Regions from separate parts of the Shewanella sp. BJSY2023SW001 genome, predicted to be linked through region 3. Evidence: predicted binding sites of a transcription regulator. Region 3 holds the regulator's gene; each other region holds the start of a gene.
The links. Region 3 encodes sigma-54, which starts transcription at its own class of promoters, with help from an activator protein. Its sites were predicted from a motif close to GTTGGCACGNNNNTNGNNT; they were not measured.
Positions count from the first base shown of each region.

Region 1: a site for sigma-54 is predicted at 2,223-2,241, ahead of ACMHXH_RS09445 (TorF family putative porin). Genes of this name have one in related genera too.
Region 2: a site for sigma-54 is predicted at 1,659-1,677, ahead of glnK (P-II family nitrogen regulator). Genes of this name have one in related genera too.
Region 4: a site for sigma-54 is predicted at 1,010-1,028, ahead of ACMHXH_RS03560 (flagellar assembly protein FlgT). Genes of this name have one in related genera too.

Region 1 covers NZ_JBKORF010000039.1:30,490-33,968, forward strand. Annotated here, with positions in the region: gene ACMHXH_RS09425 (hypothetical protein) at 271-576, shown strand; gene ACMHXH_RS09430 (DUF4240 domain-containing protein) at 583-1,092, opposite strand; gene ACMHXH_RS09435 (hypothetical protein) at 1,212-1,607, shown strand; gene ACMHXH_RS09440 (HU family DNA-binding protein) at 1,781-2,053, shown strand; gene ACMHXH_RS09445 (TorF family putative porin) at 2,320-3,012, shown strand; gene rimK (30S ribosomal protein S6--L-glutamate ligase) at 3,054-3,479, opposite strand, start outside.
Region 2 covers NZ_JBKORF010000063.1:40,809-44,287, reverse strand. Annotated here, with positions in the region: gene ACMHXH_RS14375 (ammonium transporter) at 12-1,262, opposite strand; gene glnK (P-II family nitrogen regulator) at 1,273-1,611, opposite strand; gene ACMHXH_RS14365 (hydrolase) at 1,913-2,455, shown strand; gene nrfA (ammonia-forming nitrite reductase cytochrome c552 subunit) at 2,549-3,479, opposite strand, start outside.
Region 3 covers NZ_JBKORF010000027.1:14,046-17,524, forward strand. Annotated here, with positions in the region: gene ptsN (PTS IIA-like nitrogen regulatory protein PtsN) at 1-214, opposite strand, end outside; gene hpf (ribosome hibernation promoting factor) at 217-504, opposite strand; gene ACMHXH_RS06760 (RNA polymerase factor sigma-54) at 536-1,999, opposite strand; gene lptB (LPS export ABC transporter ATP-binding protein) at 2,095-2,823, opposite strand; gene lptA (lipopolysaccharide transport periplasmic protein LptA) at 2,820-3,353, opposite strand; gene lptC (LPS export ABC transporter periplasmic protein LptC) at 3,340-3,479, opposite strand, start outside.
Region 4 covers NZ_JBKORF010000016.1:16,819-20,297, forward strand. Annotated here, with positions in the region: gene ACMHXH_RS03555 (FlgO family outer membrane protein) at 1-399, opposite strand, end outside; gene ACMHXH_RS03560 (flagellar assembly protein FlgT) at 1,098-2,255, shown strand; tRNA gene ACMHXH_RS03565 (tRNA-Arg) at 2,311-2,386, shown strand; gene ACMHXH_RS03570 (choline BCCT transporter BetT) at 3,106-3,479, opposite strand, start outside.

The DNA of each region.
Region 1 (3,479 bases), on a different contig from region 3:
CCTTTGGGAGCGATTGTCAGTATGCTTTTGCTTCAAACTCAGAGTATAAAATTTAACCTGAATCCGGGCTTAACGCAAAACTAATATGCGAATAGTGTCGTGCTATAAGTAGCTATTTTAATGTGATATTTTTCGTAATACATCATCCAGGAAGATTAACTTGAGTATCAATTTGTAGCCGCAGCAACAAACTTTCAAACAATGCGGCTTGAGTCAGCCCCGCTGAAGTAATCTAATAGACCGAAAAACCGAGCCATTACAGGAGCACCAGTGAAACTCTCACCGCCTTTGCTAATTACCTTGGGACTCTTTACCGCTCTGGGAATTGTTCTCATTGCCATCAATCAGGATGCTAAACCCAAGGGGCCGGAAACCTGGAGTGCCTTCATTTATACCCATGGTTTCGATTCGGGGCGTTATCTCAAAGAGGACGATTTTGGCGACTATGCCAGCTGTAAAGCGTTCGCCATCGAGAAGTCCCAGGCCGCAGAAGGGGCTCCTTGGGAGTGCGGCAGCTACTGCCGCTTTGACTCCCGCCGCCAGGGCTTTCAGTGCGAGCAGATGCGTAACGACTAAGTCTGCTTAGAAGGGGAAACGGGCGCTGAGCTTGGGGTACTGTTTACGCAGTGCCTTGGGCTGGTCGTTGAAACGCTTGCCCTTGGGCTGACTCAGCCCCGAAGGCACAAACGGTAACTCTTTGCCGGTACGGGTCTCGTATAGCTGGCCGGCCAGCAGATCTATCTCCTCAACAAAAGGATAGGCGTAACCATTCAATTGCGGCCAAACTTCCAGCTCTCCCAGCGAATCCGCTGCATTGCAGGCCGCCTGATAACGCTCCTTTCCCAGAGTCACCAGGAAGTTCCGGAACTCGGCGAAACCATAATCTGAATCAACTCCGGCAATAATGTAAGCTGCGCCCCAAAGATCCCAGCTGTAACTCAACCTGAGCAGCCTGGCAAAGTGCTTATCAAACTCTGCCAGCTCATCATCGCCCAGGCTTTGCAGTTTTTCGGTCAAACGCGCCTGGAGTTCCTGTTGTTCCTGATCGGGATAGTCGCGGCTGACCAGCTCCCAGAACTGCTCTTCTGTCATTGAGTGTTATCCTGCCAAAAATGTCGGCGCTCATTTTACCGGAAAATGCGATTAAAATCCGGCTGGACTCACCCCAGGGCTTTCCATAGACTTAGGCCCATTTCTCACAGGAGTCATTTATGTCCATTTCAAGACCAATACCATTGGTACTGCTTTGCATCCTCTATCTGGTACTGGCCGGGGTAGCACTGTGGCGCACCATCAGCACAGGTGCAGTAGATCTGTTTACCTTGGGAGTCATCCCAGTATTGGTAGGCATAATGTTACGTACAAGTTGGTCGCTGTGGGCACTGCGTATCTATCTCTTTATCCAGACTCTGGGACTACTGGCATTGGCCGCTACTGCATTGATGGCACTGCAGATAACGCCTGAAGATGTCAAACTTGAGCTGGCTGGACGCAATATCCCCTTGCTGCCGCTGGCGGCTGTGTTGTTGGCCTTGCTGGCATTCCAGTATTGGGTAGCTTTTTCCACCAACACAAAACGCTTCTTGCAACAGGAAAAATCTGACTAGATCGCACTGAATTTAAGGAAATCAGCGACCGGCTCACAATTTTGTATAATTTTGGTTAAAAAATAGCGAATAAAGCCCAAGAAGCCCGCTGAAAGGCCTTTTCAAGCCAAAAACCTTATGGCATGTTAGATGGGCAATAATAATTCAATCGACGGAAAGAAGAGACGCTCCAGATGAACAAAACTGAACTAATCGCAAAAATGGCAGAACATGCAAACCTGTCCAAGGCAGAAGCTGCCCGCGCCCTCAAGTCGTTCGAAGTAGCAGTGACTGATGCCATGAAAGAAGGATCTAAAATCTCCATCGTAGGCTTTGGTTCTTTCGAAACCTCAACCCGCGCGGCCCGCACAGGTCGTAATCCGCAAACCGGCAAAGAGATCCAGATCCCTGCAGCCACTATTCCCAAGTTTAAAGCCGGTAAGGCACTGCGTGACAGCGTCAACTAAACTGCTTTTCACGGATGAAAGCGCCTCATATTGAGGCGTTTTTTTATTGTCTGTAGTTCCCAACATTCCACTGCACAAAAAAAGGGCAAAACGCCCTAACTAAAGGCAACAATCTGTTAACTGAGTTTCAGAATAAAAGCTAACTTTCTGTATTTCATATTCATTTAAACTTGGCACAAGATTCGCTCATCCCACAAAGACAATAACGAGTGTCTGCGCCGGTCAAGCTTGCCCGGTTCCGGAACCCAACCATCGAGGGGATGAGAATGAAACACACCAAGTTTTCAATGTCAGTTATTGCAGGTCTGTTGTTGCTGGCCGGCGAAGTCCAGGCGACTGTATCAGGGAATATCGGCGTCGCCTCCAACTATCTGTGGCGCGGGGTTACCCAAACAAATGACTCTGTCGCCGTTCAAGGCGGTATAGACTACAGCCACGACTCTGGCTTTTACCTGGGCACCTGGGCCTCTAATGTCGACTTTGGTGATGACACCAGTTACGAGCTCGATTTTTACGGCGGTTACTCCGGCAGCATAGGCGAAGACTTTGGCTATGACATCGGCTATCTCTACTATGGTTATCCTGATGCCAAGGGTGATATCGACTTTGGCGAACTGGCGTTGACCCTCAGTTGGAAGTGGTTTGAGCTGGGTTATGCCAAGGTGGTCAATGCCGGTGATGATGTAGCCAAAGCGCCGCTGGATAACAAGGATTTGAGCTATATCCACGCGGGTTTCAGCTATCCCATCACGGAAACCGTGACGCTGACGGCACACTATGGTTATTCAGACGGCGATGTGGTGCAGAGCTGGTTCCAGGTTTCCAACTACGCCGACTACCATTTGGCCATCAGCAAGGACACAGGCATAGGCTCTGTCTCCTTTATGGTAGCCGATACGGATCTGCCGGACGACGATGCCAAGATAGTGCTCAGCTATGTCTATGAGTTCGAATTCTAAGGAAGGTGCGAACTCCTATATGGGGAAAGCCCGAGGCGCAATTAGGCGATGACAGTCCGATTGTGTTTACGGGCAGCAACCATTTTTTCGATATGCTCCACTATCGGCTCTGCCACCTTGATGCCTGTAGTCAGTTCTATGCCTTCAATACCCGGAGCCGAATTGACTTCAAGCACCAAAGCGCCGCGCTCAGAGCGAAGAATATCCACCCCGGCCACAGCCAGCCCCATCGCCTTGACTGCATCTATGGCGCTCTTGCGCTCCTGGGGGGTAATCTTGATTTTCTCGGCGCTGCCACCCAAATGCAGATTGGAGCGAAAATCTCCTTCCGGCCCCTGGCGTTTCATGGCCGCAACCACCTTGTCGCCCACCACGAAGCAGCGGATATCACTGCCGTTGGCTTCTTTGATATATTCCTGTACCAGAATGTTGGCCTTAAGCCCCAGAAAGGCTTCAATAACGCTCTC
Region 2 (3,479 bases), on a different contig from region 3:
TTCTTGGCCTCTCAGTTGGCGTTCTTGACAGTTACAAACTCAGGATAGGCATCGATACCACAGTCCGACGCGTCCATACCGTTGTACTCTTCCTCTTCGGTCACCCGGATCCCCATGGTCACTTTCAAGGCGCCCCACACCAGCAATGACGCCAGGAACACCCAGGCAGAGATCACCGCAGCGCCAAACAGCTGCCCTGTCACACTGGCTTCGGCATTGGACAGAGGCACCATCATCAAACCGAAGAAACCGGCGACCCCGTGCACCGAGATAGCCCCGACAGGATCGTCTATCTTGATGCGGTCAAAGCCCACAATGGAGAACACCACCAAACCGCCGGCTACCAGGCCTATCACACCCGCCATCGGCAGCGAGGGCGACAATGGATCGGCCGTGATAGCCACCAAACCAGCCAAAGTACCATTGAGTATCATGGTCAAGTCGGCCTTGCCCCACACCATCTTACAGACGATCAGTGCAGATACCGCACCGAAGGCCGCCGCCGAATTGGTGTTAACGAAGACTTTGGCCACAGCGCTGGCATTTTCGGCATCAGAGACCAGTAACTGAGAACCACCGTTGAAACCAAACCAGCCCATCCAGAGGATAAAAGTCCCCAGGGTTGCCAGCGGCAGGTTGGAACCCGGGATAGGGTTAACCTGGCCATTGGCGCCATATTTACCTTTGCGGGCTCCCAGCAGCAAGACACCGGCCAAGGCCGCGGCCGCACCGGCCATATGCACTATGCCGCTACCGGCAAAGTCGACAAAGCCGGCTTCGGAAAGGAAACCACCGCCCCAGGTCCAGTAACCTTCCACCGGATAGATGACTGCCGTCATTACCAGGCTGAATGCCAGGAAAGCCCACAGGCGCATGCGCTCGGCCACGGCGCCGGAAACAATCGACATGGCTGTAGCCACAAATACCACCTGGAAGAAGAAATCAGACTCCAGCGCATGGTCGGCGTCGGCGGCTTGAGCTCCTATCAAGGTGCTGATGCTCGGCAGCCAGCCACCCTCACCATTGTCCACATACATGATGTTGTAACCCACAATCAGGTAGGTGATACAGGCAATTGAATAGAGACAGATGTTTTTGGTGAGTATCTCTGTGGTATTTTTGGAACGCACCAACCCGGCCTCCAGCATGGCGAAACCCGCCGCCATCCACATCACCAGCGCGCCGGAGATCAGAAAGTAAAAGGTGTCCAGCGCAAAACGCAGCTCTGTGACCGTAGTACCCAATTTGCTCAGTTCTTCCATCTTCTCCCCCTTACAGCGCTTCTGTGTCTGTTTCGCCCGTACGAATACGGATAACCTGTTCCAGATCTGTCACAAAGATCTTGCCGTCACCTATCTTGCCGGTATGAGCGGCATTGGTGATGACCTCCAGCAGGTGCTCAAGATTCTCCGCCTTAGTGGCTATCTCGAGCTTGACCTTGGGCAGAAAGTCCACCTGATACTCGGCTCCCCGATAGAGCTCTGTATGTCCTTTTTGCCGACCAAAACCTTTAACTTCGGTGACCGTCATCCCCTCAATGCCTATGCCCGCAATCGCTTCGCGGACATCATCGAGCTTGAACGGCTTAATGATTGCGCTGACTAATTTCATCCAGACCTCCAGAATCGCCTTGCTGTATTGGTGTTATGCCAAAAGCAATTCAAACATTAGGCCAAAATGTTAATTTTTTGTTTTATAAAGAGTTAGTTTTTACGGACCAGGTTGAGAGCTGCAGATATGCACCAATTAAGTGCAAGCAAGGCTCAGGCGCACAAAAAAAGCGCAATCATCTACGACCTAAGGCCTATTGGCTTAAGCCCTGTCCTGTCGTTAACTGAATGTCCTTAGGTTTACTGAAGCAAAAGCAGGGCTCGTTTACACCTGTCCTAAGGCCAACCAGAAGGAGAACAAGATGTTAAAAGCGGAAGAATGTGTGCTGGTCATAGTGGATGTTCAGGGTAAACTGGCGCAGATAATGGACAAGAGTGAACAGCTGCATCAGCAACTGGCCATGCTGATAGAAGGCACAGCCTTGTTTGATATCCCGGTGCTCTGGCTGGAACAGTTGCCGCAGAAGCTCGGCCCCACTACAGAGTCACTGGCCGCCCTGCTATCCAAAACCACATCGCCGATTGCCAAGCATCACTTCAGTGGCTGGCACTGCCCGGCGTTCCGTGAGGCACTGTTGAGCGCGGGCCGCAAACAGGTACTGCTGGCCGGGATAGAGACACATGTCTGTGTCTATCAAACCTGTGGTGATCTTATCGAGCAGGGTTTCGATGTGCACTTGATAGCCGATGCCGTCAGCTCCCGCAGTGAAAGCAACAAACGCTTGGGAATAGAGATGATGAAGCAGCAGGGAGCCAGGCTCAACAACAGCGAATCTTTACTGTTTGAACTGCAACATCAGGCAGAAGGTGAACGCTTCAAGGCTCTGCTTAAGCTGATCAAATAGGTCTGTAATCCCTCACGGGCTACCACTGATTTCTTGTAAGATAAAAAAATCCCCGCGGTGCGGGGATTTTTCATTTACGAGTGTTAACGACTGTTACTTGTAGGTCGCTTCACGCTTCTTGGCTTCAGCATCCCACTTGGGCAGAACATTTTTCTTGAAGTCTTCCTTGTCGGAAACCATCTTCTTCATGTCCATACCCAGAGCGGCCTGAGCCTTGGCCTTGGTGGAGATATCAGGCAGAGCGACAGGATCAACGATACCTTTCTTGGCCAGCAACTGCGCCAGTTTCACCCGGGCGTTGGCAGCCTTGTCAACCGCAGTACCCAGTACCCGCAGCGCTTCATCAGGAGCGTGAGCCGCGACACCGTGAGAGGCGATAGCATAATCCCAGCGCCATTGAGCATGACGGATATCAGTCAGGATTGGCTTCATTTCGACTTCAGTCGCACCGGCTTTCCAGGCGGCAGCAGCTTCGAAGTGCGCCTTGACGATTTGATCTTCAGCCTTCAACTTCAGCTCATTAACCTTGGCTTTACGCTCGGCAGTCAGATTCTCCATAAACTCTTTGCTCTGAGTGTGGCACTGAGCACAGGTTTCTTCGAAGCGGTCGAAAGGATTACCCACTTTGTGATCGGTGAACTTACGCCCCTTGTCGTTGGTTACTTTCGGCATGTGACAGTCAACACAAGTCACGTTGTTCTTACCGTGTACCCCCAACTGCCAAGTTTCATAGCCTGGGTGCTGTGCCTTCAACATAGGTGTCTTGGACAAGGCGTGAGTCCAGTCGGCAAACTCAATGGCATCGTAGTAGGCTTCCATGGATTCCACTGTAGTACCTTGATCCCATGGGAACTTAACAAAGCCCTTACGGCCTTCCACTTTCTCAAAGTAGTATTCTACGTGACACTGACCACAAACCATGGATTGCTTGTCTTTACGGGAGGCCTTATCAAATGGTGTACCCAGGGTATCCATGGCGCGCTCGGCAAAAGGACGGCCCAAGCGCAGCTTAGGCGAGCCTTTC
Region 3 (3,479 bases):
TATCAGGCAGCCGGCCATGCGGAATCGCAATACCATTACCTATACCTGTGCTCCCCATCTTTTCGCGGGCCAAAAGGCTTTCAAAAATCGCTTGAGAGGAAAGGGTGGGGTACTGGGCGCTGGCGAGATCGCTAATTAGCTCCAGTACCTTTTTCTTACTGCCCGGAGTGGCACAGGTAGTGCACTCCGGCCGCAGGATGGTACTCAGTTCCATCGTTAGTGTTTTGTCAGCTTTTCTTTGTGTTTAATGACCTGACGATCCAATTTATCAATCAGAACGTCGATGGCGGCATACATGTCGGCATGTTCAGAAGTTGCATAGACTTCGCCGCCTGTGAGGTTGATCTTGGCTTCGGCAATCTGTTGCAGTTTTTGTACATTGAGCACAACGTGCACATTATTGATCTGTTCGAAATGGCGTTCAAGTTTCGAAAACTTACTTTCCACATAGTCACGCAGTGAGTCGGTGATCTCGATATGATGTCCTGTCAGGTTGATTTGCATAGAAAGATTCCTCCAATTTCCAACTGTGGATTTATAAACTCTTACGCTGGTTCGACGGTGGTATCATCATAGCCTCGCGATACTTGGCTATGGTGCGTCTTGCAACGTTGATTCCCTGTTCTGCCAGAAGTTGTGCCATCTTGCTGTCGCTCAAAGGTTTCTTCTGGTTTTCCGCTGCCACGAGCTTCTTGATAAAAGCCCTGATCGCCGTGGAAGAGCATTCTCCGCCATCTTCGGTACCGACATGGCTGGAGAAGAAGTACTTCAATTCAAATATTCCCCTTGGGGTATGCATATACTTTTGAGTGGTGACCCTGGAGATGGTCGATTCATGCATCTCGACCGCCTCGGCAATATCGTTGAGTACCATGGGTTTCATGGCCTCTTCACCATATTCAAAAAATCCCTGCTGGAACTGCACTATGCAGTTGGCCACCTTGAGCAGGGTGTCGTTGCGGCTCTCCAGGCTCTTGATAAACCATTTGGCTTCCTGAAGATGACCACGAATAAACTGGCTGTCTGATTGGCTGCGGGCGCTACGGGCCATGGCAGCATACTGTTGGTTGATCCCGAGTTTGGGCATACAGTCCGGATTGAGCTCCACCACCCAGCGCCCGTTCTTCTTCCAGACGCTGACATCCGGGATCACATATTCCTCGTCCATCGGCTGCACCAGCAAACCGGGGCGGGGATTGAGGCTCTGAATAAGGTTGATGGCGTCACGCAGTTGATCTTCCTTGAGCTTGGTCTTACGCATTAGGGTGCGAAAGTCGCGGGTAGCGATGAGATCCAGATGTTCGTCAATCAACAAGCGGGCGTCGGCCAGATGCGGGGTGTCGGCGTTAAACTGTTGCAATTGGATCAGCAGGCATTCGCGCAGATCTCTGGAGGCGATGCCGATGGGATCGAAGTGCTGGATCCGCTTGAGTACCGCCTCGACTTCATCGAGCTCAATCTCAGGGTTGCCCATGGCTTCGAGGATCTCCTCAGTGCTCTGGGTTAGATAGCCCTGCTCGTCGATGGCATCTATGATGGCGGTGGCAATGGCGTCGTCGGTATCGGAAAACGGGGTCAGGTTCTTTTGCCATTCTAGGTGTTCATAGAGACCTTCGCTGGTTTCACCCTGGAAGGGCATGTCATCTTCACGGCCCATAGCCGGCCCTGAGGCGCTGGCGGCGGTAAAGACTTCATCCCAGGTGGTATCCATAGGCAATTCATCCGGCATAGACTCATTGTTCAATGCCTCTGAGGTTTCTACCGTGGAACCATCTTCCTGCTTGACGCTCAATTCGCCGGCGTCGTTTTCCTTGTGGTTGTCGTCGATAGCGTCATCCTGGTTGTCCTCGGCCATCTCCAACAGAGGGTTGGCTTCCAAGGCTTCCTGGATTTCCTGCTGCAGCTCAAGGGACGACAGTTGCAGCAGGCGAATTGCCTGCTGCAACTGAGGTGTCATGGTCAACTGTTGACCCAATTTGAGCTGGAGTGACGCTTTCATTATACCGCTAATCCCTACTCGTTATTTTTCAAGGAAAAAATTCAATAATAACAAACTATAATACCCGGAATTGCCGCCGGATGACATGATCCTAACTATAGCCTGAATTGTTCGCCTAAGTACACAGCACGCACTTGCTGGTTGTCCAAGATTTCAGCGGGTGTGCCCTCGGCAATCAACTGCCCATGGCTGACAATGTAGGCTCGCTCACAAACGTCGAGCGTTTCGCGAACATTGTGGTCTGTGATCAGCACCCCCAAACCGCGGGACTTAAGCTGTTCGATGATTTTCTTGATATCGATAACTGAGATGGGATCCACACCGGCGAACGGCTCATCCAGCAGAATGAACTGTGGATTGGCGGCCAATGCCCGGGCGATTTCCACCCGGCGGCGTTCACCGCCGGAGAGGGACATCCCCAGGCTGTCACGTATGTGGGTAATGTGGAATTCTTCCAGCAACTGTTCGAGTTGTTCCTCGCGCTCGTCGCTGTTGAGCTCTTTGCGGGTTTGCAGTACGGCCATGATGTTGTCATGTACCGACAGCTTGCGGAAAATACTGGCTTCCTGTGGCAGATAGCCTATGCCTTTACGGGCACGCAGGTGCATGGGATCCAAGGTCAGCTCGTCGTCGTCAATGAAAATACGGCCCTTGTCACTCTGCACCAGGCCAACCACCATATAGAAGGTAGTCGTCTTGCCCGCCCCGTTGGGGCCCAGCAGCCCCACGATCTGGCCGGTATTGACCGATAGGCTGACATCTTTGACTACGTTGCGCTTCTTGTAACTCTTTGCCAGGTTTTGTGCCGTCAGGGTGCTGGTCATTGCGGCTCCTGCTGCTGTTCTTTCTTATTGAGATCCTGATAGTTTTCCGGCTGGATAACAGTGGTTACCCTATCTTGGCCTTTGCCGCTGCTTTCCGCTTCCAGCTGCTGCTTGTTGATGTCGTAGACTATCTTCTCGGCGGTTACTTCGCTGCCGTCCTGTTCCACTTTGGCTTGACCTATCAAGGTCATGATGCGGCTGTCTATGTTGTAGTGGATCTCTTTGGCCTTGGCACTGGCCTGACGGCCATCTTCCAGCTTCTGGGTATAGGTGGCAGGTGAGCCCTTGGCCACCAGGATCCGCTCGCCACTCTTGTCCTCAGTGTAAGCCGTGAGTTCATCGGCCAGCAGCTTCAAACTGCCCTGGGTGACTGTGACAGGCCCGCCGTATACCACGCGCTTGTTTTTGATATCGGCAAACTGATTGGCGGCGCTGATCTCGACTTTTTGCAGCAGATCTTCTTCAATGGCCACCGCCGACAGGCTTGTGATGCACAAGAGGGCACCGATAAAAAGCTTACTTGGTTTCATAGGTTCCTTTCACCTGACTGGTCAGCTTTACTTGCTGAGCGTTGAGATCGGCATACAGGCCGGATCCCTTGATATTAAAGTCTCTGCCTTCGATCAGGATCTCGCGATCTGAGGTCATGATCATGG
Region 4 (3,479 bases), on a different contig from region 3:
TTGTTGCCAGTCGCGGGTAAGAATAAAATCCCCCTGTGGCGTTACCCGCACCGCTTCGGCCAGGTTCAAATCCACCAGATTAAAGCCGCGCTGATGAAAAGCCGTCATTAAGCTCTGCTGTAGCTGTGAGGCCAGTGCATTACTGCCTTGCATATCCTCCACTATCGCAGGCGTCATCACCAATAGCGGCTGAGTCGGTTTGAGCGCATCATTATGGATTACCAATTCATCCACCAACTGCTGCGCCAATAGATTGACTGGTGCTTGTTGCGGCTTGAACTCAGCTTGCGGTTGCTGTGATGTCGTACTGCAGGCAGACAGCAGAAGTAAAGGCAATATACACAGGGCTTTATACATAATATCCGTCTCACTGTTGCCGGAGTGGGCTGTTAACTTCATTCAGGAGCCTGACGTAAACCTTGAACCAGCAGGCTTATTCTACTTCGTCAGTCATACAATACCTGCAGGATTGACCCAATGACGTTGCAGACAGTAATAGTGTCGGTAACATCGTCAGCGCCAATAATGCCAAGCTCTTTTTATTTGCAATAAAACTATGCAAATAAAATACCAACCAAGAACTTAGGGAAGGTGCGAACAAGCCCCATATGTGCTCTGCTTCGGCTTACAGGTCTGGATGCAACGGCAAATGCCCCCAGGCCTTTGCAAGAAGCACAACACACCAGGCAGGCCAGTAAGCCACACAGCAACCGACTCACTGCATCAAGAAAGTGCCACGAGAACTTATTCGCACCTTCCTTAGCCCTCAGCGTCCACCGGCGAGTTCTCAGGTTTAGTCGTGTTTAACAACTTTGAGAAATAAGCCTAATTGAGCATCTCATTGGCCGTAGTAACTGACGTGAAATGGCCAAACCACTTGTATTACTTATTTATCCAGCCTTGCTCTTTCGGACAACAAGGTTTGTCGAAAGCTTCTTTGGCTTTATCGGCAAATGCTTGCCGTTCTTTAGCCTGGCATTCACAAATAACACGGTCCCCCCTGCCTCTCTCTGGCATAAAATTTGAATACCAAACGATACCAGCTTAAGTGGCGGCAAAATTCCGTCACCCTGACTTCCATTTTGAGGAACCGCCTTATGAGATTGTGCCCCTTGTTCTTGCTGCCGTTGCTGGGCATCAGCCTCAACGCCATGGCAGAGTGGACCGAGGCCCGAGGTGAAGCCAAAATAATCAATGGCAATCTAACCCAGGCACGGGAAGCGGCAATGGACAACGCCATCAACATGGCACTGCTCTCCCGTGGTGGCAGTTTTCAATCGACCCAGAGTGTCAGCCAGGGGCGCTTGACCCAAAACGATTTCAGCCTCTCCAGCCAGGCGCAGATAAGCAGTGTCGAACTGGTCAGCGAAATGCGCCAGGGAGACAAGCTCAAAGTGGTTATGCGGCTCGATATTCTCGACGGCCCGGATAACAAGTGCCAAAGCTCAGCCATCAAGGCCGCTATCCTGGTCCCCCAGGCCGCCATTAAAGACAGAAGCCAACTGCGTTATGGTCAGTTGGAAAATTTCCAGCGAAGCCTGTCCGAACGGATAGCAGCAACGCTGGATAAACAATCCTCCACCAGCTTTGCTCACCTGCACGCCAACGAGCGGCTGGATATCAAAGAGGAGCTTATCAATATCCGCGGCTACCGCCTGCCGACCTGGATAAGTGAAATTACCGACAGCCAATATCTGTTGCTGCCGCAAATCATAGATATCTCCACCGAACCGGTCGAATCCGGCTTTATGGGCCTATGGGACAACGAGCCGCAGCGGCTATTTCAGTTGCAACTCAGCCTCTATCATGGGATCAGCGGCGAGCAGATCTGGTATCAGAACTACAGTATTTCTGCCCCCTGGGAGTTTGCCAAAAATGAATCCGTCCCTCCCAACAGCGACAGATTCTGGCGCGCCAGTTATGGACAAGCCATAGACAAGGTGCTGGCCAATGCCAGTAAAGATATCGATATGGCACTGGCCTGCAGACCGCTGCTGGCACAGATAGTCGTGCGCCAACAAGATAGAGTGATACTCAACCTGGGGCGACGCAACGGCATCCGCGTGGGTGATCAGTTCCAAATAGTGCTGCAACAAAACCTGCCCGACCGCATGAACCAGATGCGCGCCGTGGCCGGAGAAACCCGGGCGAAAATCACCATAGATCAAGTCACAGAGGAAAGTGCCATCGCAGTGCTCAGTGGTGAAAATGCCGCCCTTAACATTCAGGTGAATGACATCGCGATTAAGATTTAAGCAATTAAATCCAAAGCCTTTTCATCCGGGTGAAAACCAGTATAATCACTGTCGTCTCCCTATAGCTCAACAGGATAGAGCAGTCGCCTCCTAAGCGACCGATCGGGGTTCGAGTCCCTGTGGGGAGACCAGCATTTTCTTCTTGTGCCTGCTTGCATAAGTCTCAAGCTTTTTTAGAACCCATCCTCTGCCGATTCAGGCGCTTCAAATTAATGATTTTGTTCTCTGATAGTTTTCTCTTTTAAAAACATTGAGTTGGTGATGTAGCCATCGTTGTTTTAAAGCCCAAAGTAGCCAACCAACTTGGATTTAGCTTCCCGCTAAGCAATAACCCATCACCTGCGGTGCGGATGGGCAGGAAGCTCAAATGCCGTGAAGGACAGGACGTCCGAGAACGGTCCTTTTGGCACAGGCTCTCCTGTGACATGACGAGAGTTGCGCTGTAACATGCTTTCGAGCGCGAGTCATGGATGGTGAGCTGACCGTTAAACTGGGAAGTTGTTGTGACCCCATCCCTTATCTCCATGGATGGAGTGTATGCCGACATCTGTCTGGAACAAATTCGATAGTAGCCTCGACGAAAACATCTGACCTACAAGGAGGTAGGAAATGCCGAATTTGTCTGGAACAAAATTCGGCCCTGTTTTCGACGGTCACAGTTCCGCCTGAGCCTGGGAATTAGGTGTATACCTATGACCTTTCCCACAAATTTATCCGAAATAAATTTGAACAGCTTTAGCTGGCCCGTGGGGAGAGGTCAGAGAAAATTCTACTTATTGCTGCGGTTATTTTTCGGAGAGACTACCTCCCGCGGCAAAGCCCGAGATGTGGTCATCTCGGGCAAAGGGAACTAACGTACCCGATTGAGGAAATGAAGATGTTTCTCATATTGGTCAAGAATATCAGCAATCAGTTGATTGCGGTTGTAACCACAGATGTTGTATTGCTGAGCGCCTTCATTCAAATAGACTTCAATGTATAACTGCGATTTGGGACGAGATTGACTACGTTCGCCAATAAAGGACGGAATGCTCGCTTCTCGTGCCCAAGCACCATAGACAAAGTTACGTTCATCTCCGTGGTCAACCATCAATGAACACGCGTGTTCATGTGATGTGATGTGTGTGTTGATCCCGTTTTGTTTGAAGACGTCGGCTACTTCATGCATCACCGCCATAATGTCATGTTGTAAAAACTGTAGCACTTCTGTTTTCTCTGGGATCG